4 regions of the Pseudomonas sp. GW821-FHT01E05 genome follow, and region 2 is predicted to be linked to each of the others. Evidence: predicted binding sites of a transcription regulator. Region 2 holds the regulator's gene; each other region holds the start of a gene.
What was found. The regulator FliA, encoded in region 2, starts transcription of late flagellar genes. The targets are predictions, from matches to a motif close to CTAAAGTTTNNNNNNNNNNNGCCGNTAA.
Positions count from the first base shown of each region.

Region 1: a site for FliA is predicted at 2,166-2,193, ahead of AC07W5_RS24610 (flagellar protein MotY). Genes of this name have one in related genera too.
Region 3: a site for FliA is predicted at 3,323-3,350, ahead of motA (flagellar motor stator protein MotA). Genes of this name have one in related genera too.
Region 4: a site for FliA is predicted at 1,662-1,689, ahead of AC07W5_RS28070 (methyl-accepting chemotaxis protein). Genes of this name have one in related genera too.

Region 1 covers NZ_JBWKWW010000013.1:10,729-16,595, reverse strand. Annotated here, with positions in the region: gene AC07W5_RS24615 (argininosuccinate synthase) at 1-1,050, opposite strand, end outside; gene AC07W5_RS24610 (flagellar protein MotY) at 1,180-2,088, opposite strand; gene pyrC (dihydroorotase) at 2,259-3,305, shown strand; gene rnt (ribonuclease T) at 3,302-3,979, shown strand; gene AC07W5_RS24595 (peroxiredoxin) at 4,054-4,656, opposite strand; gene AC07W5_RS24590 (bacterioferritin-associated ferredoxin) at 4,973-5,191, shown strand; gene bfr (bacterioferritin) at 5,392-5,862, shown strand.
Region 2 covers NZ_JBWKWW010000010.1:149,603-155,469, reverse strand. Annotated here, with positions in the region: gene flhA (flagellar biosynthesis protein FlhA) at 1-1,489, shown strand, start outside; gene flhF (flagellar biosynthesis GTPase FlhF) at 1,501-2,820, shown strand; gene fleN (flagellar synthesis regulator FleN) at 2,940-3,770, shown strand; gene fliA (RNA polymerase sigma factor FliA) at 3,767-4,507, shown strand; gene AC07W5_RS21975 (chemotaxis response regulator CheY) at 4,674-5,045, shown strand; gene AC07W5_RS21970 (protein phosphatase CheZ) at 5,076-5,864, shown strand.
Region 3 covers NZ_JBWKWW010000002.1:243,989-249,855, forward strand. Annotated here, with positions in the region: gene orn (oligoribonuclease) at 1-16, opposite strand, end outside; gene rsgA (small ribosomal subunit biogenesis GTPase RsgA) at 124-1,155, shown strand; gene motB (flagellar motor protein MotB) at 1,354-2,400, opposite strand; gene motA (flagellar motor stator protein MotA) at 2,404-3,255, opposite strand; gene AC07W5_RS04675 (HDOD domain-containing protein) at 3,421-4,959, shown strand; gene AC07W5_RS04680 (rhodanese-like domain-containing protein) at 5,003-5,818, shown strand; gene asd (archaetidylserine decarboxylase) at 5,837-5,867, shown strand, end outside.
Region 4 covers NZ_JBWKWW010000018.1:77,486-83,352, forward strand. Annotated here, with positions in the region: gene AC07W5_RS28070 (methyl-accepting chemotaxis protein) at 1-1,545, opposite strand, end outside; gene AC07W5_RS28075 (transporter) at 1,825-2,847, shown strand; gene AC07W5_RS28080 (2OG-Fe(II) oxygenase family protein) at 3,158-4,021, shown strand; gene AC07W5_RS28085 (TylF/MycF/NovP-related O-methyltransferase) at 4,021-4,743, shown strand; gene AC07W5_RS28090 (multidrug/biocide efflux PACE transporter) at 4,942-5,382, opposite strand; gene AC07W5_RS28095 (LysR family transcriptional regulator) at 5,472-5,867, shown strand, end outside.

The sequences.
Region 1 (5,867 bases), on a different contig from region 2:
GCCTTTGTACAGTTTCAGACGAACCACGCCATTCACGTGCGCCTGAGAGGCATCGATCATCTGTTGCAGCATCAGACGCTCAGGGCTCCACCAGTAACCGGTGTAGATCAGGCTGGCGTATTTAGGCATCAACTCATCTTTAAGGTGAGCGACTTCGCGATCCAGGGTGATCGACTCGATTGCACGGTGAGCACGCAGCATGATGGTGCCACCAGGTGTCTCGTAGCACCCGCGGGACTTCATACCGACATAGCGGTTCTCGACGATATCCAGACGGCCGATGCCGTTTTCGCCGCCAATACGGTTCAGCGTGGCCAGGACGGTGGCCGGAGTCATTTCAACGCCGTCCAGAGCGACGATATCGCCATTGCGATAGGTCAACTCAAGATAGGTTGCAACGTTCGGAGCGTCTTCTGGCGACTTGGTCCAGCGCCACATATCTTCTTCGTGCTCGGTCCAGGTGTCTTCCAGCACGCCACCTTCATAGGAGATGTGCAGCAGGTTGGCATCCATCGAGTACGGGGATTTTTTCTTGCCGTGGCGTTCGATAGGGATGTTGTGCTTTTCAGCGTAATCCATCAGCTTTTCACGGGAGAGCAGATCCCATTCACGCCATGGAGCAATGACTTTGACGCCAGGCTTCAACGCATAGGCGCCCAGTTCAAAACGAACCTGGTCATTACCTTTGCCGGTTGCACCATGGGAAATGGCGTCGGCGCCGGTTTCGTTGGCAATTTCAATCAAGCGCTTGGCGATCAACGGACGAGCGATGGAGGTACCCAGCAGGTACTCGCCCTCGTAAACGGTGTTGGCGCGGAACATAGGGAAAACGAAATCGCGGACGAACTCTTCGCGCAGATCGTCGATGTAGATCTCTTTCACGCCCATGGCTTGTGCCTTGGCGCGTGCAGGTTCGACCTCTTCGCCCTGACCCAGGTCAGCGGTGAAGGTCACCACTTCACAGTTATAAGTATCCTGCAGCCACTTGAGGATCACCGAAGTGTCCAGGCCGCCGGAATACGCCAGAACGACCTTGTTTACGTCCGCCATGCCATTACTCCACCGGGTTGTACGGAAAGCTTTCTAGTCTACCGCTCAAACCGGATATTTTACAGAGGCGCGACAGCTTATGACGATGAAGCGACAGATTATGTCGAGCGAGCGACGATTACAGCGGTTTCAGGACGTCGCCGCGGTATTGCCCGTGGAGCTGATCTGGGGGGCCGGCTTTTCGGCAGGTGCAACACGCTCAAGCTGAACATTGACCCGGCGATTCCTGGCCCGATTGGCGGGATTGGTGTTGGGCGCCAGAGGATAACTCTCGCCGTGAAATCGCATGCTGATCTGCGACTCCTGGATGCCGTTGGCCTTGAAAAAGTCCATCACCGCCAAGGCTCTGCGCCGCGACAGATCGCGATTGGTCAGACGATTGCCGCTGTTGTCCGAGTGACCGTCCAGTTCGATGTGATTGACGGTTGGATCAGCCTTGAGGAACTCCAGCACCACCTGCAATCTGGCCTTGGCCTGCGCATCCAGGTCGATGCCACCGCCTGGAAAGCCGACCTCGGCATGCTTCACTTGTTCGAAGTTCATCGGCAACAGCTTGGCTGTGCACGCTTGATAGTCGCTGTAGGCCTTGTTGAATTTGACCGGCAACAAACGAACTTCGGAAACACGACCCTCACGGGAATAATGGCGAACCACCGGGCTACGACCATCCATCAGGCCACTGAACAATCGACCGGCCTGCGCCTGCGAGCTGTTAAACAGTACATCGCCGCTGCCGGCTCTCACCGAACCCAGATTGATGTCGCCGCGCCCCGGCTGCCAGGGCGCAGCCGCCGCCAACAAGGTCGCCGAGCCGCCACCGAGCATCGAGTTGTAGGCCTTGAGGCGGAACGTCGCCTGCTCGCCTGCACGCCGAACAAACTCACCCGAGCCAAAATCGGTAATAGGTTGAGTCAGACGGCACTCGAACTTGTCGCCTTCGACCTTCCACTCGATGCTCTCCAGACGCGTCTGGAAAGTCAGAGCCATCGCGGGCAGGCTGACAAACACACTGAGCAAGGCTAAATAACGCTGGCGCACGGGAGGCTCCACTGGCTTCTACACAAAAGACCGACACACGTTTACGGCATATCACTTGTTTACAGCACACCTATGGGATATCGGAAGCTTGCTGCAAAACTTGATAGCGAGTGCCTGAGAGAGTCTTTTCCGGTAGCATTCCCTTCAGTTTGACCCGCCTGGAATCCCCAATGTCCGACCGCCTGACCCTGCTGCGTCCCGACGACTGGCATATACATCTTCGCGATGGTGCTGTGCTAGCCAATACTGTTGCGGATGTCGCGCGCACCTTTGGTCGCGCCATCATCATGCCCAACCTGGTACCACCGGTGCGCAACGCCGCGCAAGCCGATGCCTATCGCCAGCGCATTCTCGCTGCGCGCCCGGCCGGCAGCCGTTTCGAACCGTTGATGGTGCTCTACCTGACCGATCGTACCGAGCCTCAAGAGATTCGCGAGGCCAAGGCCAGTGGTTTCGTCCACGCCGCCAAGCTCTATCCGGCCGGTGCGACCACCAACTCGGACTCTGGTGTCACCAGCATCGACAAGATCTTTCCCGCATTGGAGGCCATGGCCGAAGTCGGGATGCCGTTGCTGATTCACGGTGAAGTCACTCGCGGCGACGTCGATGTCTTCGACCGTGAAAAGCTGTTCATCGACGAACACCTGCGTCGGGTCGTGGAACGCTTCCCGACACTCAAAGTGGTGTTCGAACACATCACCACCCGCGAGGCCGTCCAGTTCGTCAGTGAGGCGGACGCCAATGTGGGCGCAACCATCACCGCCCATCACCTGCTGTACAACCGCAACCACATGCTGGTTGGCGGGATTCGCCCGCACTTCTATTGCTTGCCGATCCTCAAACGCAATATCCACCAGGAAGCACTGCTCGACGCCGCCACCAGTGGCAGCGAGAAGTTCTTCCTCGGCACCGATTCGGCACCGCACGCTCAACACGCCAAAGAAGCCGCGTGTGGTTGTGCCGGTTGCTACACCGCTTATGCTGCGATCGAGATGTACGCCGAAGCCTTCGAACAGCGCAATGCGCTGGACAAGCTCGAAGGCTTCGCCAGTTTGCACGGCCCGCGCTTCTATGGCCTGCCCGCAAACACCGACCGCATCACCCTGGTTCGCGAAGAGTGGACCGCCCCTACCAGCCTGCCGTTTGGCGAGCTGTCTGTAATCCCGCTGCGCGCCGGTGAAAAACTGCGCTGGCGTCTGCTGGAGAAACACTCGTGAGTGAAGACCATTTCGACGACGACCAAGACGGCCATAACGGTGGCGGCGGTTCGCGCCATCCGATGGCGGCCAGGTTTCGTGGCTACCTGCCGGTAGTCGTCGATGTTGAAACCGGTGGTTTCAACTCTGCCACCGATGCATTGCTGGAAATCGCAGCAGTCACCATCGGCATGGACGAAAAAGGTTTCGTGTTCCCCGAACACACCTATTTTTTCCGGGTCGAGCCTTTCGAAGGCGCGAACATCGAAGCAGCGGCTCTGGAGTTTACCGGGATCAAGCTCGATCATCCGCTGCGCATGGCGGTCAGCGAAGAAACGGCCCTGACCGACATCTTCCGCGGCGTACGCAAGGCCCTGAAGGCCAATGGCTGCAAACGCGCGATTCTGGTGGGGCATAACAGCAGCTTCGATCTGGCCTTCCTCAACGCCGCTGTCGCGCGTCTGGACATGAAACGCAACCCTTTTCACCCGTTCTCCAGCTTCGACACTGCAACGCTGGCCGGTCTGGCGTATGGTCAAACCGTGCTGGCGAAGGCCTGTCAGACTGCCGATATCGACTTCGACGGTCGCGAGGCCCACTCGGCGCGCTACGATACCGAGAAGACTGCCGAGCTGTTCTGCGGCATCGTCAACCGCTGGAAACAAATGGGTGGCTGGGAAGACTTTAACGACTGATCACGTCGCCTGAAGAAATCACGCCCATAAAAAAACCGGCCTCTCAGCCGGTTTTTTTATGCGTGACGCGCAGCTTACAGCTTGCCGGCGTTCTCGCTCAGGTAAGCAGCAACGCCTTCTGGCGAAGCGGTCATACCTTTGTCGCCTTTTTTCCAGTTAGCCGGGCAGACTTCGCCGTGCTCTTCGTGGAATTGCAGGGCATCGACCAGACGCAGCAGTTCGTCCATGTTACGGCCCAGTGGCAGGTCGTTGACGATTTGCGAACGGACAACACCTTTGTCGTCGATCAGGAATGCGCCACGGAAGGCCACGCCGCCTTCGGACTCAACGTCGTAGGCCTTGCAGATTTCGTGTTTCATGTCTGCAGCCATGGTGTATTGAACCTGACCGATGCCGCCGGCATTGATCGGGGTGTTGCGCCAGGCGTTGTGGGTGAAGTGGGAGTCGATGGAAACAGCGACTACTTCAACGTTGCGCGCCTTGAATTCAGGAATGCGGTGGTCCAGAGCAATCAGCTCGGACGGGCAGACAAAGGTAAAGTCCAGTGGGTAGAAGAACACCAGGCCGTATTTGCCTTTGATGGCCGAGGACAGGGTGAAGCTATCTACGATCTCGCCATTGCCAAGTACGGCGGCGACGGTGAAGTCAGGGGCTTGTTTGCCTACGAGTACGCTCATTGGATATCTCCTGGTGTGGTGGAGTGAAGGACAAGATCCAGCCAAGTCTGCCACGGGTCAGCGACAACTCTGTGACGTGATCTCCCTTCGCAAGGACCGAGCATCATACACCGCGTTTTTGACCTGTCCTTAGCGGTTTTTATTACGACGTTAAAAAGCCGGTCTGACATTTGAAGACATCACCATCAAAGCTCCAATACCGTTCGTCAGCCAACCCCCATGCCAGCTCAAAGCTTTCAGAAAGCACTTTGACAATCATTCTCGTTAACATTAAGATCCATCGCAATTGAGCCATAACCAGCGACGGTTCTCACATATGTATGTCTGCCTCTGCACAGGCGTCACTGACGGGCAAATCCGCGATGCGATCTTTGACGGTTGCTGCAGCTACCGTGAGGTGCGCCAAGCCACCGGTGTTGCCAGCCAATGCGGCAAATGCGCATGCCTTGCCAAACAAGTGGTACGCGAAACCCTGACCGAACTGCAAAGCAGCCAGGCCGCGATCCCCTACCCAGTAGAATTTTCCGCCGCTTAAATTACGTATTTGAAAGAACCGGACTTAATGTCCGGTTTTTTTATGCCTAGAATTCAATCGCTTAGCACTAAGACGCGGAACACAAACATTCTTATTCCGATTAATTTTCATATATTATTCAATAACTTAGGTTTGACACTTGTAATTGCGCGGCTCAAACTCTGCTTTATATACAGCGAAGACAGGACAGGACTTCCATCATGAAAGGCGACATTACAGTCATCCAGCATCTCAACAAGATCCTTGCCAATGAGCTGGTCGCGATCAATCAGTACTTCCTGCATGCGCGCATGTATGAAGATTGGGGCCTGAACAAACTCGGCAAACACGAGTACCACGAATCCATCGACGAGATGAAACATGCGGACAAGCTGATCAAGCGCATCCTGTTTCTCGAAGGCCTGCCAAACGTACAAGACCTCGGCAAGCTGCATATTGGTGAACACACCAAGGAAATGCTTGAGTGCGACCTGCGCATCGAGAGAACCGGCCACGCCGACCTCAAGGCAGCCATCGCTCACTGTGAAGTGACTGGTGACTTTGGTAGCCGTGAACTACTGGAAGATATTCTCGAGTCCGAAGAAGAACATATCGACTGGCTGGAAACCCAACTGGGCCTGATCGATAAAGTCGGTCTTGAGAACTACCTGCAATCGCAGATGGGCGAATAACCTGG
Region 2 (5,867 bases):
GATTTTGTTCATCAACCTGATCGGTGGTATGGCGGTCGGCATCTTCCAGCACGGCATGGGCTTTGGCGATGCGGGCAAGGTTTATGCGTTGCTGACCATTGGTGACGGATTGGTGGCGCAATTGCCTTCACTGTTGCTGTCGACGGCGGCGGCGATCATGGTGACCCGTGCTTCCGGTTCCGAAGACATGGGCAAGCAAATCAGCCGGCAAATGTTCGCCTCGCCCAAGGCCCTGGCGGTGGCGGCAGGGTTGATGGCGGTTATGGGGCTGGTGCCTGGCATGCCGCACGTTTCGTTCCTCAGCCTGGCTGCGGTGGCCGGTGGTATGGCTTATCTACTCTGGAAGAAGCAAAACGTTGTCAAGGTTCAGGCTCTGGAAGAGGTCAAGCGTCAGCAGGAGCTGCTGCCTTCACCGGCGCGTGCTCAGGAAACCAAGGAGTTGGGCTGGGATGACGTGACACCGATCGACATGATCGGTCTGGAAGTCGGCTATCGACTGATCCCGCTGGTGGACCGTAACCAGGGTGGTCAGTTGCTGGCGCGGATCAAGGGGGTGCGCAAGAAGCTCTCCCAGGATCTGGGCTTCCTGATGCCGACCGTGCACATCCGTGACAACCTCGATCTGGCGCCGAGTGCCTACCGCCTGACCCTGATGGGGGTGATCCTCGCCGAGGCGGAGATCTATCCGGATCGCGAACTGGCGATCAACCCTGGGCAGGTCTATGGCACGCTCAATGGCATCACCGCCAAAGATCCGGCCTTTGGTCTGGAGGCAGTCTGGATCGAAATCAGTCAGCGTCCTCAGGCGCAGTCTCTGGGTTACACCGTGGTCGACGCCAGTACGGTAGTGGCGACTCACCTCAATCAGATTTTGTACAAGCACTCCAGCGAGCTGATCGGCCACGAAGAAGTTCAGCAGCTCATGCAATTGCTGGCCAAAAGCTCGCCAAAACTGGCCGAGGAGCTGGTGCCGGGCGTTGTTTCGCTGTCGCAGCTGCTCAAAGTGCTGCAAGCATTGTTGGCCGAACAGGTTCCGGTTCGCGACATTCGCAGTATTGCCGAGGCCATCGCGAACAATGCGTCCAAGAGTCAAGATACTGCCGCTCTGGTGGCAGCCGTGCGGGTTGGCGTATCACGCGCTATCGTCCAAAGCATTGTAGGCACTGAGTCCGAGCTACCTGTGATCACCTTGGAACCAAGGTTGGAACAGATATTGCTCAATAGTCTGCAGAAGGCAGGACAAGGTCAGGAAGAGGGCGTTCTGCTGGAGCCAAGCATGGCTGAGAAGTTGCAGCGCTCGTTGATCGATGCGGCGCAACGTCAGGAAATGCAAGGTCAACCGGTGATTCTGTTGGTAGCAGGTCCGGTGCGCGCGATGCTCTCGCGGTTCGGACGTCTCGCAGTCCCGGGTTTGCACGTGTTGGCGTATCAGGAAATTCCTGACAACAAGCAAGTGACCATCGTTGCGACAGTAGGGCCCAACGGCTGAGGTAGTGGTTTATGCAAGTTAAGCGTTTTTTCGCCGCCGATATGCGTCAGGCCATGAAACTGGTTCGCGATGAGCTGGGCGCTGATGCCGCCATTATCGGCAATCGCCGGATCGCCGGTGGTGTCGAGCTGACTGCAGCCCTGGATTACAAACTGTCCGCGCTGGCGCCTCGTGTACCGAACATCGAGCTCGAAGACGAGTTGCGTAAAACCCAGTCGCGAATCGTCACGGCTCAGGCTGAACTGAGCCTGCGCGGTGACGGCGATTCAACCACCAATCGTCAGTTGTTCGCCGGTTTGCCGCTGACCGCCGCCGAACCGTTGATCGAGCCGACCTTCGCTGAGCCCCGTCGTCCAGCACCGGCACCCGCTGCTTCGCCTTCCGTGGATCAGCGCGTGTTTGACTCGATGCGATTCGAGCTCAGCGGTCTGCGTGAGCTGCTGGAAGTGCAGTTGGGCTCGCTGGCCTGGAACCAGTTGCAAGGCAGCCGGCCACAGCAGGCCAATCTTTGGCGTCGCCTGCAACGTATCGGTTTGTCCGGTCCGCTGTCGCGCGACCTGCTGGCACTGATTACTGAAATTGAAGAGCCACGTCAGGCCTGGCGCATGCTGTTGGCGCACCTGGCGCGGATGATCGCGACCCCCGAGATCGAGCCGCTGGAAGAGGGCGGGGTGATTGCCATGGTCGGTCCTGCCGGCATGGGCAAGACCACCACGCTGGCCAAGCTGGCGGCGCGTTATGTGCTCAAGTACGGCGCGCAGAACATCGCGCTGGTGAGCATGGACAGCTACCGTATCGGGGCCCAGGAACAGCTCAAGACCCTGGGGCGTATCCTCAATGTCTCCGTGACCCACGTCGACCCGGGCCAGTCCCTGGCGCAGGCGCTCGATCCGCTGTTGCGCAAGCGCGTCGTGTTGATCGATACCGCCGGCCTTCAGGCCAGCGACCCGGCGTTGCGCATGCAGCTGGAAAGCCTGGCCGGTCGCGGGATCAAGTCAAAGAATTATCTGGTGTTGGCAACAACCAGCCAGAAGCAGGTACTAACCGCCGCTTATCACAGTTACAAACGCTGCGGGCTGGCCGGGTGCATCCTGACTAAACTGGATGAAACGGCAAGCCTGGGCGAAGTGTTGAGTCTGGCGATCAGTCACGAGTTACCCGTTGCTTATCTGACCGATGGGCCGCGGATTCCGGATGATCTGCATTTACCACGCCGCCATCAATTGGTCAGTCGCGCCGTGAGTGTGCAGATGCAGGAAGAACCCAGCGAAGAAGCCATGGCTGATATGTTCGCTGACCTCTACCACAGCCCGACCAAGCGGGTCGGCTAAGGTAATAACGAATAGATTGCAGTGAATCTACATCGATGGTCTGCCATGCATTGTTTCAGTGGTGAACGCGCAGCCAGTTATGTGGCCTCCGTCTAAGTAAGACAAGGTATAGAAAGAACATGGGCAGCATGCATCCCGTACAGGTGATTGCGGTGACCGGCGGCAAAGGTGGCGTCGGGAAGACTAACGTGTCAGTGAACTTGTCCCTGGCTCTAGCTGAGCTCGGCCGGCGCGTCATGCTGCTGGATGCCGATCTGGGGCTGGCGAACGTCGACGTTCTGTTGGGACTGACACCCAAACGCACTCTGGCCGATGTGGTCGAGGGGCGTTGTGAGTTGCGCGATGTACTGCTTCAGGGGCCAGGCGGCATTCGCATCGTCCCGGCAGCATCCGGTACGCAGAGCATGGTGCATCTGAGCCCGGCCCAACATGCCGGTCTGATCCAGGCCTTTAGCGATATCGGCGACAACCTCGACGTGCTGGTGATCGACACCGCCGCCGGTATTGGTGATTCGGTTGTCAGTTTTGTTCGCGCGGCCCAGGAAGTGCTGCTGGTGGTCTGCGACGAGCCGACCTCGATCACCGATGCCTATGCCCTGATCAAATTGCTCAATCGTGACCATGGCATGAACCGCTTCCGTGTGCTCGCCAACATGGCGCAGAGCCCGCAGGAAGGTCGCAATCTGTTCGCCAAGTTGACCAAGGTCACGGATCGCTTCCTGGACGTGGCCTTGCAGTACGTCGGTGCGGTTCCCTACGACGAGTGTGTGCGCAAGGCTGTGCAAAAGCAGCGTGCGGTCTATGAGGCCTTCCCTCGTTCGAAGTGCGCCCTGGCGTTCAAAGCCATTGCTCAGAAAGTCGATACCTGGCCGCTGCCTGCCAATCCACGCGGGCATCTGGAATTCTTCGTCGAGCGGCTGGTGCATCAAACGGCAGGGCCGGTGCTATGAGCGCCAGCGGGTACAACCTCTACAAGGCGTCGGCACGTGACAGCCAGTACGAGCTGATCGAGCGCTATGCGCCACTGGTCAAGCGTATTGCCTACCACTTGCTGGCACGCCTGCCAGCCAGTGTTCAGGTCGAGGATCTGATCCAGGCCGGGATGATCGGCTTGCTGGAAGTGTCGACCAAATACGACGCCAGCAAGGGCGCGAGTTTCGAGACTTATGCGGGGATCCGCATTCGTGGCGCGATGCTCGATGAAGTGCGTAAAGGTGACTGGGCTCCACGTTCGGTACACCGCAATACCCGGATGGTCAGTGACGCAATCCGCTCAATTGAAGCTAAAACCGGACGTGACGCTAAAGATCACGAGGTTGCGGCCGAACTCCAATTGAGTCTCGATGATTATTACGGGATTTTGAACGACACCTTGGGTAGTCGGTTGTTCAGCTTCGACGATCTGTTGCAGGACGGCGAGCATGAAGGGCTGCACGAGGATGGCGCGAGTGCTCATCTCGAGCCGTCGCGTGATCTGGAAGATGAACGCTTCCAGGCTGCGTTGGCGGACGCGATTGCCAATTTGCCGGAGCGTGAGCGACTGGTGTTGGCGCTGTACTACGACGAAGAGCTGAACCTCAAGGAAATCGGTGAGGTCCTGGGAGTCAGCGAATCGCGGGTCAGCCAGTTACACAGCCAGTGCGCGGCCCGTTTACGGGGGCGTTTGGGGGAGTGGCGAGCGCGCTGACAGGCAGTGTGGGGACACTGCGAACGAGGCTGGTATGGCGTAGCCGCACCGGTCACGGCCCGTTGTGCTCCATGCAACCGTTGAGTGTTACGCCGAATTGATTGAATGGCGCGTTCAGGTGCTGGGCGCGTTTTAAGACTGCTTGGAGGTCGAATTGGACAAGAACATGAAAATCCTCATCGTTGATGACTTCTCAACGATGCGGCGGATCATAAAAAACCTGTTGCGTGACCTTGGGTTCACCAACACGGTCGAGGCGGATGATGGTACTACCGCGATTCCGGTCCTCAACAGCGGGAGCATCGACTTTCTGGTAACGGACTGGAACATGCCCGGCATGACCGGTATCGACTTGCTGCGCCACGTGCGTGCCGATGAAAAGCTCAAGCACCTGCCGGTGTTGATGGTGACGGCCGAAGCCAAGCGCGAGCAAATCATCGAAGCCGCTCAGGCCGGCGTGAACGGCTATGTGGTCAAACCATTCACGGCTCAGGCGCTGAAAGAGAAGATCGAAAAAATCTTCGAACGCATCGGTTGATATGCGGAGCCAGTCCGCCACGGGGGAGCTATGGAGCATAACGAATCTTCACTGGGCGATTTTGAATCGACCCTGAAAAAACATGCCAGCGAACTGGTCGAAAGCCTTGAAAAAGGTAAATTCGGCGACGCCGTGCAACTGATCCATGAGCTCAACCAGACCCGTGATCGCGGCCTGTACCAAGAGGTAGGCAAGCTCACCCGCGAGCTGCATAGCGCAATTGTCAATTTTCATATTGACCCGCACATGCCGCAAGCCGAGGAGGTTTCACAGATCACGGATGCCACTGAGCGCCTGTCCTATGTGGTCAGGCTGACCGAGGCTGCGGCCAACCGCACCATGGACCTGGTCGAGAACAGCACCCCGTTGGTCAATGGCCTGAGCACCGAGGCTCAGGCCTTGAGCGTGGACTGGGGGCGGTTCATGCGTCGTGAAGTCGGTGCCGAGGAGTTCCGTGAACTGGCCCGGCGGGTAGACGGTTTCCTGACGCGTAGCGAGCAACAGACTCGTGTCGTGTCGAGCAATCTCAACGACATCCTGCTGGCTCAGGATTACCAGGACCTCACAGGCCAGGTGATCAAGCGCGTGACCCAATTGGTCACGGAAGTCGAAAGCAATCTGCTCAAACTCGTGTTGATGGCCAGTCACGTCGACCGGTTTGCGGGCATTGAACATGACCGCGAATCGATCCTCGCGGAAAAAGATCCGGAAAAACATCTGTCTCAGGGTGAAGGTCCGCAGATTCATGCCGATAAACGTGAAGACGTTATGTCCGGTCAGGACGATGTAGACGATTTGCTTTCCAGCCTTGGATTTTAGGCC
Region 3 (5,867 bases), on a different contig from region 2:
TCTGCGGGTTTTGCATATGTCGGCTCCTCGGCGTAGTTGCGCAGTTTAGCCTAGCCCGTAGGCAGGGCGTGCTAAACTCGCGGCCGTTTTACCTAACCGACGCCTTATCGACACGGAACACCCATGGCCAAACGCCAGCTCAATCGTCGCCAAAACTGGCGCATCGAAAAGATTCAAGGCGAGCGCGCCGCCCGCGCCGCCAAACGCGAATCCTCTGCCGTGGAAGCACTCGAGGGCGGCGATCTTGGCCCCGAGCAAACCGGGCTGGTGATCGCGCACTTCGGTGTGCAGGTCGAGGTCGAAGCCCGCGACGGCGAACTGGCCGGCCAGGTATTCCGCTGCCACTTGCGCGCCAATCTGCCTGCGCTGGTCACCGGCGATCAGGTGGTCTGGCGTGCCGGCAACCAGGGTATCGGGGTGATCGTTGCGCAGTTGCCGCGCAACACCGAACTCTGTCGCCCGGACAGTCGCGGCCAGCTCAAGCCAGTCGCGGCCAACGTCGACATGATCGTGATCGTCTTCGCCCCGCTGCCCGAACCCCACGCCAACCTGATCGACCGTTATCTGGTGGCTGCCGAGCATGCCGGCATTCGCCCGCTGTTGCTGCTGAACAAGGCTGATCTGATCGATGAGCAAAATGCTCCGGCGCTGAATGCCTTGCTGGCGGTCTATCGACAGCTGGGTTATCCGCTGCTGGAAGTGTCTGCCCACCACGGCGACGGCATGGAGCAGTTGCAAGTTCAACTGGACGGCCGTATCAGCGTGTTCGTCGGCCAGTCCGGCGTCGGCAAATCCTCGCTGGTGAACAGCCTGCTACCGGAAGTCGAAGCCCGGGTCGGCCCGTTGTCCGAACTCTCCGGCCAAGGCACCCACACCACCACCACTGCGCGGTTGTTCCACTTCCCGGGCGGCGGCGAACTGATCGACTCCCCGGGGATTCGTGAATTCGGTCTGGGCCATGTCAGCCGCGCCGACGTCGAAGCGGGCTTCATCGAGTTCAATGATCTGATCGGCACCTGCCGCTTCCGTGACTGCAAGCATGACCGCGAGCCTGGTTGCGCGCTGCTCAAGGCACTGGAAGATGGCCGCGTGCAACAACAGCGAATGAACAGCTACCGCTCGATCATCGCCAGCCTGCCGGAAACCAGCTATTAATAAGTAGCAATCGGCATGTCTAGTCCTGAAATTGATCGTTCCCACGCTCTGCGTGGGAATGCCGCCCCGGACGCTCTGCGTCCGCTGTAGAGGTGACGCAGAGCGTCACCGGATGCATTCCCACGCGGGAGCGTGGGAACGATCAAGTAGCAATCGGCAGAGACAAAAAAGCCGCGATCATCGCGGCTTTTTTGTGGGTCACTGCTTCGCTGGCTCAGGGGCTTTACCCGCCTCACCTGCTTTCGGTGGACTGTCCTCAAACAGGTTCAGTCTCTCCCGAAGCTCATGGGCCGGCAGCGGCTGCTTGTCCGCCGGCAGAGCGTTCGGGTCGGCGGCCGCGCCTGGCACTTCACCTGGTGCGCCCTGCCCTGGTGTCGGCGCTGGCGCAGGCTCGGCACCTTGCTCGCCCTCGATGGCGCGCTGGGCTTTCTTGGTCAGCACGACGATATCGATCCGCCGGTTGACCGGATTGAACGGATGTTCACGGTCAAACAATGCCGACGAGGCGAAGCCCACCACCCTGGCCACTTGCGTATCCGGATAACCACCGGCAACCAGCGCCCGGCGCGCAGCGTTGGCACGGTTGGCCGACAGTTCCCAGTTACCAAAGTCGCCGGTGCCGGTGTAGGGTTTGGCATCGGTGTGACCGCTGACGCTGATCTTGTTCGGCACCGCTTTGATGGTGTCCGCCATGGCCAACAGGATGTCTTCGAAATACGGCTTCAGACGCGCACTGCCGGAGTCGAACATCGGCCGGTTCTCGGCGTCCATGATCTGGATGCGCAAACCGTCCGGGGTGATTTCGAAGAGAATCTGATCCTTGAATTTCTGCAGCTGCGGGCTCTCTTCAACCTTTTTCTGCAATTCTTGCAGCAGCAGCTCGAGACGTTCCTGCTCGACCTTTTCGGCCATATTTTCGACTTGATCGGTGTCGATGATGACCTTGTCCGGCTGCGGCTGCGACTTGACCTCTGGGTTGATGGTCTTTTCCGGCGCCAGCTGCGGCGAACCACCCAGGTCAATAATGAACGGCGTACCGCTCTCGGAAAAACCGATCGGGTCCTTGAAGTAACCGGCGATGGCGATCTTCTGTTCCGGGGTCGCCGTGGACAACAGCCACAACACCAGGAAGAACGCCATCATCGCCGTCGCGAAGTCAGCGAAGGCGATTTTCCAGGCGCCTCCGTGATGTCCGCCGGCGTAGCGCTTGACGCGCTTGATGATAATCGGTTGATTATTTTCCATGACTTAGCGACCGCGAACCGCTTGTTCCAGCTCTGCAAAGCTAGGACGGTGCGCCGGGTACAGAACCTTGCGCCCGAACTCCACTGCCAGCGACGGCGGCATGCCGGAGGCCGAAGCCACCAGTGAAGCCTTGATGGCCTCGTAGACGTTCAGTTCTTCCTTGGCATCGTGGGCCAGCGAATGAGCCAGCGGGCCGAAGAAGCCGTAGGCCGCGAGAATACCGAAGAAGGTACCGACCAGCGCCGCACCGACGTGCATGCCGATAGCTTTCTGGTCACCTTCGCCGAGAGAGGCCATGGTCACCACGATACCCAATACCGCCGCGACGATACCGAAACCGGGCATGGCATCGGCGATACCGTTGACCGCGTGAGAAGGATGCTCCAGATCTTCTTTCAGACTGAACAATTCCATGTCGAACAAGCCTTCAAGCTCATGGGGGGCCATGTTGCCGGAGGACATGATGCGCAAGTAATCACAGATGTACGCGGTCATGCGTTGATCTTTGAGCACGGCCGGGTACTTGGCGAAGATCGGGCTGGCGGCTGCATCTTCGATGTCGCTTTCAATCGCCATCATGCCTTCGCGACGGCTCTTGTTGAGGATCTCGTAGATCAGGCCCAGCACCTCCAGATAGAAGGTGTGAGTGAAACGCGAACTGAACATCCTCAGGGCTTTCTTGAGGACGTGCAGCGTCATGTAACCGGGGTTGGCCTGGAGGAACGCACCGAAGGCTGCACCACCAATGATCACGACCTCGAAAGGCTGAATCAGGGCGGCAATTTTGCCGTGGGAGAGCACGTATCCGCCGAGCACGCTCGCGAATACGACAATGATGCCGATGATTTTAGCCATAGTAGGAGAGTACTTATTGAGTCGGGTTCAAGGTCATATTCGGAAGTTAATAAAACTCTTCTTCTACTTATCGGCAAAACTGCGCCAGACTATAGCCCGATAAGGCGAAAAGCCAGTTTGCCCCCTTCTGGGCGTGTTAATTGTGAATGATGATCGCGCCCAGCCATGATTAATGAAACGACAGTCCCAACTGCAAAACCCAAGACCCTCGAAGGCTGGATAAAGCTCCTCGACGCCGTGTCTTTGCCGGTGCCGCAAACCAATCATGACCGGGTGTGCAAAGCCATCGCCGATAACCGCAGTTCGATGCGCGATATCGCCGAGCTCATGCAAGAAAGTCCCGCACTGGCCCTCAGCGTAATTCGCGAAGCCAACCGCCACACCCACGGAAACATGACCGAACCGGCCGAAAACCTTGAGATCGCGATCAATCGTCTCGGTTTGAAGCGCACCGAACAATTGCTCGCGCGCCTGCCAGCCTTGCCCCAGGAAGCAATCCCGATCGCGTTGCGGCAATTGCAACTGATCAGCCAGCACGCCACACAACAGGCCAACGGCCTGTTCGCCAGCCGCCTGGCGCGTCTGTGGCAAGACATCCATTGGGGCAGCTTGCTGTTCCTTTCGCCGCTCTGGCCATTGACGCTGACGCATCCGCAATTGCTGGAAGAGTGGGAGCTGAGGGTGATTCACAAGGGCGAGTCAGCGCGCAAGGTCGAACAGCAATTGTTCGGTGTGCGCCTGCTGGAATTGTGCCTGGCGCTTGTCGAAGTCTGGCGCTTGCCGGTCTGGGTTGCGCAGGGCTATCGCTTGTTGATCAACGAGCAGCGGGAATTGGTCAAGGTTCTGCACATCGCCCGTGACAGCGATCACCCTTTGCGTCAGCAACAGCGACTGGACGCCGCCCCTGCCTTGCGCCGCTGGCTGAATCAGCCGGCCAACACCGTGCTGCTGGCCAACGGCCTGGCGCTGTCGGCTCAGCATGCCTGGGACAGTCCGCACAATGTGCGCTGGCAGTACTTGACTGGCCTTTATCTGCAAGTACCGATGGACGAACTTCAGCAGCAACTGCACCAGCAAGCCGCACAGAGTGCACGCAACCATACAATGCCCGACCTCTGGCACCCGGCCCAAGCGTTGCTCTGGCCCTGGAACACGCGCCGCATTCATCGCGCCCTGCTCCCGACAGCACCGCCCTCGGCCGAAGACCTGGTGATGTGGCGCAAACACTGCACGCAATTGCTGGTAGAGCCGAGCCGATTCAACAACGCGATGCACCTGATCACCTTGGCCCGCGATGCGCTGGTGGCCTGCGGGATGCGCCGGGTGATGCTGTTGATGGCGGACCGTAGCCTGAGTAGCCTGCGGGTCCATCAGATTGCCGGCCTGCCCGAAGAGTCGGCCGCTCTGAACCTGCAGGTCAGCCAAAGCTCCGTGCTGCAACGCCTGCTGGCAAAACCGGCACAAATTCGCCTGACACCGGCCAGCAACGCACAATTTTCGGCACTGCTGCCCAACAGCCTGCGCAGCCAGTTCGGCGGTGAGCATCTATTGTTGCGCTCTCTGAGCAGTAACGGCCGGGTGGTGATGCTGTTGGTGGCCGACCAGGGCGGCGGCCCGTTCTCGGAAATCACTGTGCAGGCCTTCGGAAAAACCGCACAGTGCATCGAAAAGGCCCTGCACAGCTTTACCAACCGCGGTACCTGACGCTTGCGCTACAATCCTCCCTTTTTTGCTCTGGAGACCTCACATGCCTGATTTCTCTGGCTTGCCGTTGGTGATTGAACCCGGCGACCTGCTCGCCCGCCTCGACGCCCGCGAACTGATCCTGGTCGACCTGACCAGCAGCGCCCGCTACGCAGAGGGACATATTCCCGGCGCACGCTTCGTCGATCCTAAACGTACTCAGCTTGGACAGGCGCCTGCGCCGGGCCTGTTGCCGACACAGGCCACTCTTGAAGCGTTGTTCGGTGAACTGGGACACAACCCCGATGCGGTCTACGTGGTCTATGACGACGAAGGCGGCGGTTGGGCCGGGCGCTTTATCTGGCTGCTGGATGTCATCGGCCACAGCCACTACCACTATGTCGACGGCGGCCTGCTGGCCTGGCTGACAGAAGGTTTGCCAATGTCGATCCAGGTCCCGGCTGCGGTGGGTGGCCCAGTCGCCCTGACCCTGCACGACGAACCCACCGCCACCCGCGAATACTTGCAAAGCCGTTTGGGCGCTGTCGACCTGGCGATCTGGGATGCGCGCGGCCCACTGGAATACTCCGGCGAAAAAGTCCTCGCGGCCAAAGGCGGGCATATCCCCGGCGCGGTCAATTTTGAATGGACGGCCGGCATGGATCAGGCGCGCAACCTGCGCATTCGCAAGGACATGCCGCAGATCCTCGAAAAACTCGGCATCACCAAAGACAAAGAAGTGATCACCCACTGCCAGACTCACCATCGCTCTGGCTTCACCTATCTGGTGGCCAAGGCGCTCGGTTATCCGCGAGTCAAAGGCTACGCCGGCTCTTGGGGCGAATGGGGCAACCACCCCGACACGCCTGTAGAGATTTAAGGTTTTTAAGGACAGTTAATGAAAAAGCGTTTGTTTATCCTCAGCCAGT
Region 4 (5,867 bases), on a different contig from region 2:
CACGTTATCCAGGTTAGTACTGGCGATGCAGGTGATCTCGGTGAGGTTGCGCGAAATATCTTCGGCGACCGAGGTCTGCTGTTCGGCGGCGGTGGCGATTTGGCGGTTCATGTCGCGAATCGCTTCCACCGCCACAGTGATGCGCTCCAGCATCGCACCGGCCTGAGTGACCTGTTCGACGCTTTCTTCACTGCGCGACTGGCCACTCTCGATCGCCTGGGCCGCATCCACTGCGCCGGTTTGAACGGTCTGGATGATTTGATTGATCTCGATGATCGACGCCGCAGTGCGCTGAGCCAGGCTGCGCACTTCATCCGCGACCACGGCAAACCCACGCCCGGCCTCACCGGCACGGGCCGCTTCGATGGCCGCGTTGAGCGCCAGCAGGTTGGTCTGTTCGGCGATCCCGCGAATCACTTCCAGCACCTTGCCGATGCGCCCGCTGTCGGCCTCCAGACGCCGGATAACCGTAGCGGTATTGGCGATTTCACCGCGCATTTGAGTGATGGTGTGAATCGTCCCCTGCATGACCTTTTCGCCCTGCCGAGCAGAGTGATCGGCATCATCGGCAGCCCGCGCCGCGTCGGCGGCGTGGCGGGCGACTTCCTGAACGGTGGCGGACATTTCGTTCATCGCCGTGGCGACTTGATCGGTGCGGTTGAATTGCTCGTTGGTACCGTGGGTCATGAGGCTTGCAATGGAATTCAGCTCACCGCTGGCACTGTCCAGATCCGAGGCACTGCGCTGCAAATGGCTGAAGGTTTCTGCGAGAAAATCCCTCAGTGTATTGGCGGCAACGGCCAGCTTGCCCAACTCATCCTGACGATTGCTCGCCACCCGCTCGGCAAAGCGACCCTGACTGAGTTGCGCCACATACTCGATCAGCTTGCGGATCGGCTCCACCAGATGGCGGTTGACCAGCCACAGGCTGAACAGACCGATCAACAGGCCCGAAGCAAGCATCACCACAATTGCCAGCAGCACCGTGCGATCGGCGCTGGCGCTGATCAATGTCGATTGCTCGGTGCCTTGCTTGCGTAACTCGTTGACCAGCTCGCCCATTTGCTCGCTGGCGGCGCGGTCCACACCTTTGACCGCAGCGTCTCCGGCCGTTGGATCAGCACCTGCCGCCAGATAAGCGTCGCGGCCCTTCTGATAGGCCGTGCCCAAGACCCGGTGTTCCTCACGCAGTCGCTCGATGCGTGTCTTGAGCTGTGCATCGATTCCAGGTTGGCTGGCCAGCTGGCCAAGAATGCCCTGAACATCGCGTTGGCGATCTTCAAACTGCGTCCAGTACTTGTCCAGGTCAGCCGGCTGCTTGCCACGCAGCAGTACGTTTTTCCATTCCTGTACCTGAACTTTGAATTGCAGGTTGGCCTCATCGATCAGTTGTGAGGTGTGCAGCGGGCCTTCGATCAGATTGTGATAGCTCTGAACACCGCTGGAGAGAAAGTGAAAGCACGCCAGAGCAATCAACAGCATCGCAATCAAGCTGCCGCTCAGCATTGCCAGAATTTGAGCTCTCAGGGATTTTTGCAAAAACATCGAGTGGGATCTCATGACAGGGATAAAGCAGGCCATCTAGGGGCATGCATGACGTCTAGACATCCCTGTCACCAACAACCAGGCCTATGGCCAAAACACGAAAGATTACGTGAGCGTGATCGGCGCGCTGTTCGCATTCTTTAAAGGGTTCCGACCACTGGTCATCGCTCACTCGCCCGCGTCGCCAAACTGTCACAAAACCGTCAAACAGCCTTGCCATGATGCGGTTCAAGTGAGCCTGTGAAACGTCCTACAGGCACCTCCCGCCAGCGAGACTCCATGAACCACAGTATCGACCAACGCCATCGCGACTCTGATCTGTTCGGCCTGCTCTACGGTTTCAGTTTTCGCCCCGGCGAACGCGGCCGTGAAATCGATTCGGCCAAGGCTCTGGAATGCTTGAAACAACCCGCTGACACAGACGAGTTTCTCTGGTTGCACCTCAACCTGGCCCACGCCGCCTGCGAGCGCTGGATGAAAACCCATCTGGATTTGCCAGAAGAATTCTTCGAAGCGCTGCATGAAGGTTCACGTTCTACACGCATCGAACACGTCGATACGGCGCTGCTGGCAGTGGTCAACGATGTGGTGTTCAACCTGAGCAGCATGGTGTCTTCGGACATCTCGACCCTGTGGGTCTGCGCCCGCAGCCGCCTGATCATCAGCGCCCGCCTGCAACCCTTGCACTCAGTGGACAAGCTGCGTTCCTCGGTCAAGGCCGGTGAACGCTTTCGCTCGCCACTGGAACTGCTGGTACATCTGCTGCGTGATCAGGGCGAAGTGCTGACCCAGATCGTGCGCAAAACCAGCATCAGCGTCGACCAGATCGAAGACCAGCTATTGTCCTCGCGCCTGTCCACCAACCGCGCCGAACTGGGTACAAACCGCCGGGTGCTGGTGCGCCTGCAACGCTTGTTGGCGCTTGAACCGGGGTCGTTGCTGCGGCTGCTCAACCGCCCACCGCAGTGGCTACAGAAGGAGGACGTCAAGGAGCTGCGCAAGTCCACGGAGGAGTTTGCGCTGATCATCAACGACCTCACGGCCCTGGGCGAACGCATCAAACTGCTGCAAGAAGAAATCGCCGCCAACCTCAACGAACAAAGCAACCGCACCCTGTTCACCCTGACCGTGGTCACTGTGCTGGCGCTGCCGATCAACATCATTGCCGGCTTCTTTGGCATGAACGTCGGTGGCATCCCGCTCTCGGGCGACCCCGAGGGCTTCTGGATTCTGGTGGCACTGGTGGCGACCTTTACCGTGCTGGCCGGGCGTTGGGCATTTCGCAAGCGCCAGGATTATTGAGTCAAGCGGGCTTGCACAATCCCTGTAGCAGCTGCTACGGATCGCGTTGCGGCTGGGGCTATCGGGCAGTTTGTATTGGCTGTTTACGCAGTTGTTCCAAGCCTCGCTCAACAACTGAAAAAATCCCGGACCGGGCAATCGGTTCGGGATTTTTTATCCAGCGAATCAGACTCAGGCAAGCGCAACACGCATTTCGTCGAAAAATCAGCGTATTAACGACCTTTTGCTCCAGCATCCGCTGGATTGCACTTCAGTTTGTTACCTTTGTGCCGACTCTTTAGAGACCCAACGTATTCAGGAGGGGGAAACCGTGAATTTGTATATTAATCAGCTTCAGAACAAAGCTGACTTCAAAAGCGCCATCTACGCTGGCGATATCTTCCTGAACACCCAGCTCAACGCAGCCAAAGAACTGTGCGCATTCGCCCGGCAAAGCATCACCGCGGCGTTTGACGGCGAGACTGATCACCAGTCCCTGCACACGCTGATGCCGGTCGAAGAATTCGTCATCCAGGTAACCCGGCTCAAGGGCCAGTTCACCAACAGTCTGCAGGTCAAGGAGCTGATTCGCGCCTTCACCCTGGAAATTGGCGCCGACCCCAAGGACTACATTTTCGATGTGCCGCGCATCCGCGTGGTGCCGAACTACGACTACCTGCACGCCGGCATCAGTTATGCCTACAAACCGCACCGGGACACCTGGTACGGCGGCGTGGACTGCCAGATCAACACCTGGATGCCGGTTTACACCATCGCCCCGGACCAGACCATGATGATCAATCCGGGCTACTTCGATGTGCCGGTGAAGAACACCTCGGCGCAGTGGAGTTTGTCCGACTGGATCAACGTACAGCGTGAGCGAGCCAAGGACAACGTCAAAGAAGAAGTCCGCGTTCACCCGGTGCCGCTGGAAGAGATCAACACCTCATCGGAAATCCGCGTCGCCGGTAACACTGCCGAGATGCTGATTTTCTCTGGCTCGCACCTGCATGGCACCGTCCCCAACTACACCGAACAGACCCGCTTCAGCGTGGACTTCCGGCTGATGCACCTCGATGACCTCAAGCACAAACGCGGCGCAATCAATGTCGACAGCGAGTGCCCGGATGTCGGGGCCGGCTTCAAAGACTATTTGCACGTCCACGATTTCTCGAATTTTTCAGGAGCCAAATAATGACCAAGCGTCGCCTTACGCCTGCCGAGACCGAATACAACGAAACCCGTGCCAACGTCCTGAAACGGGTCGACGCCGAGTATGTGGCCGATGCGCCATACGTGTTCGCCAACCGCATTGGCGTGACCGCAGCATTGTCGCGCATGGAGTTGTTCAAGAAAGTCGCCGAGATACCGGGCGCGATCATTGAGTGCGGCGTGTACAAGGGCAACTCGCTGATGCTCTACATGCACTTGTCGATGATTCTGGAACCCTACGCGATCAACCGTTCGATCGTCGGTTTCGACACCTTCGAAGGTTTCACCAGCATCAACAAGGACGAAGACCCGACGGACATCAACGAGAACATGTTCTCCGACACCGACCAGTCGCTGATCCAGGACATGATCGACGCCAACGACTTGCTGCGTCCGGTCAACCGCATCCCGCGTTGCGAGCTGGTCAAGGGTGACATCTGCAAAACCGCACCGGAGTACGTCAAGTCCCGGCCGGACCTGGTCGTGGCCATGCTGATCCTCGACACCGACCTCTACGAGCCGACCAAAGTCGCGCTGGAAACCTTCCTGCCGTACATGCCAAAAGGCGCCATCGTGGTGCTGGACGAAGTCGCCTATCGCAACTTCCCGGGCGAAACCAAAGCCCTGCGTGAAGTGTTCGACATGAACAAGATCGAACTCAAACGCCTGCCGTTCGATTCCTGCGTGGGTTACTTCCACATCTGATCGCCCTTTTCAGGCTCGGCACAACCCCTGTAGCAGCTGGCGCAGCCTGCGTTCGGCTGCGCAGCGGTCGTAAATCCTGCCTCCACGGTTAACCTGAAAAACCGCGGTGTCGGATTTTACGACCGCTGCGCAGCCGAACGCAGCCTGCAGCAGCTGCTACGGATCGCGTAGCGGCTTGACTGACTAGCCGCGAAGGCGTCATCCGCGAGATGGCTCTCGGCGTAACATCATCCTCTCGCGCACCACGTCATACGCCCAGTGGTAGACGTAGGTGTACGGCAGGAAAAACAGCAACACGCCGATGTCCAGAATCAGTGCCTGCAACAGGCTGATGTTCAGCCACCAGGCCACCAGCGGCACGCTGACGACCACCAGACCGCCCTCGAACAGTAACGCATGCAACATGCGGGTCCAGCCATTCTGGACCATGGCGAAACGCTCGCGCATGCGGTCGAACATGCCATTGAAGAGCACGTTCCAGCCCAGCGCGATAAAGCAGTTGGCGACGGTCACCACGCCCATGTCGAACAATGGCTTATCCATCAACCAGGCGAACAGTGGGGTGCACATCAGCACCGCGAAGACTTCAAAGCCAATGGCCTGGAAAACCCGTTCAGTCAGGGATTTTTGGGTACTCATGATCAGACTCTCTGGGTAACGATGGTTGCCATCATTGCCCACCAGCCCGATACTTCATAACCAATAACCATCGATCAAGGCGATAGTTCATGGCATCTCATGAAGTGCTGCTGGCCTTTGTCCAGGCCGCGACCCAAGGCTCGTTCTCTGCGGCCGCACGCAAACTGGGCAAGAGCCAGTCGACCATCAGCGCGGCCGTCGCCAGCCTGGAAATCGATCTGGATGTGATTCTGTTCGATCGCAGCAGCCGCAAACCCGGCCTGACACCCGCCGGGCATGTGATGCTGCAACGTGCCGAAGACATCCTGGCTGCGACCAGTCGGCTGGAAATGGCCGCCAGCCAGCTGTCACAAGGCTTCGAACCGAAGCTGACCGTGGCCATTTCCGACACCTGGCAGTCCGACCGTTTCGAGACGTGCTTGAGCGAGTTCGAGCAGCGTTACCCGGACCTGGAACTCGAATGCCTGATCGCCGAATGCGACGAT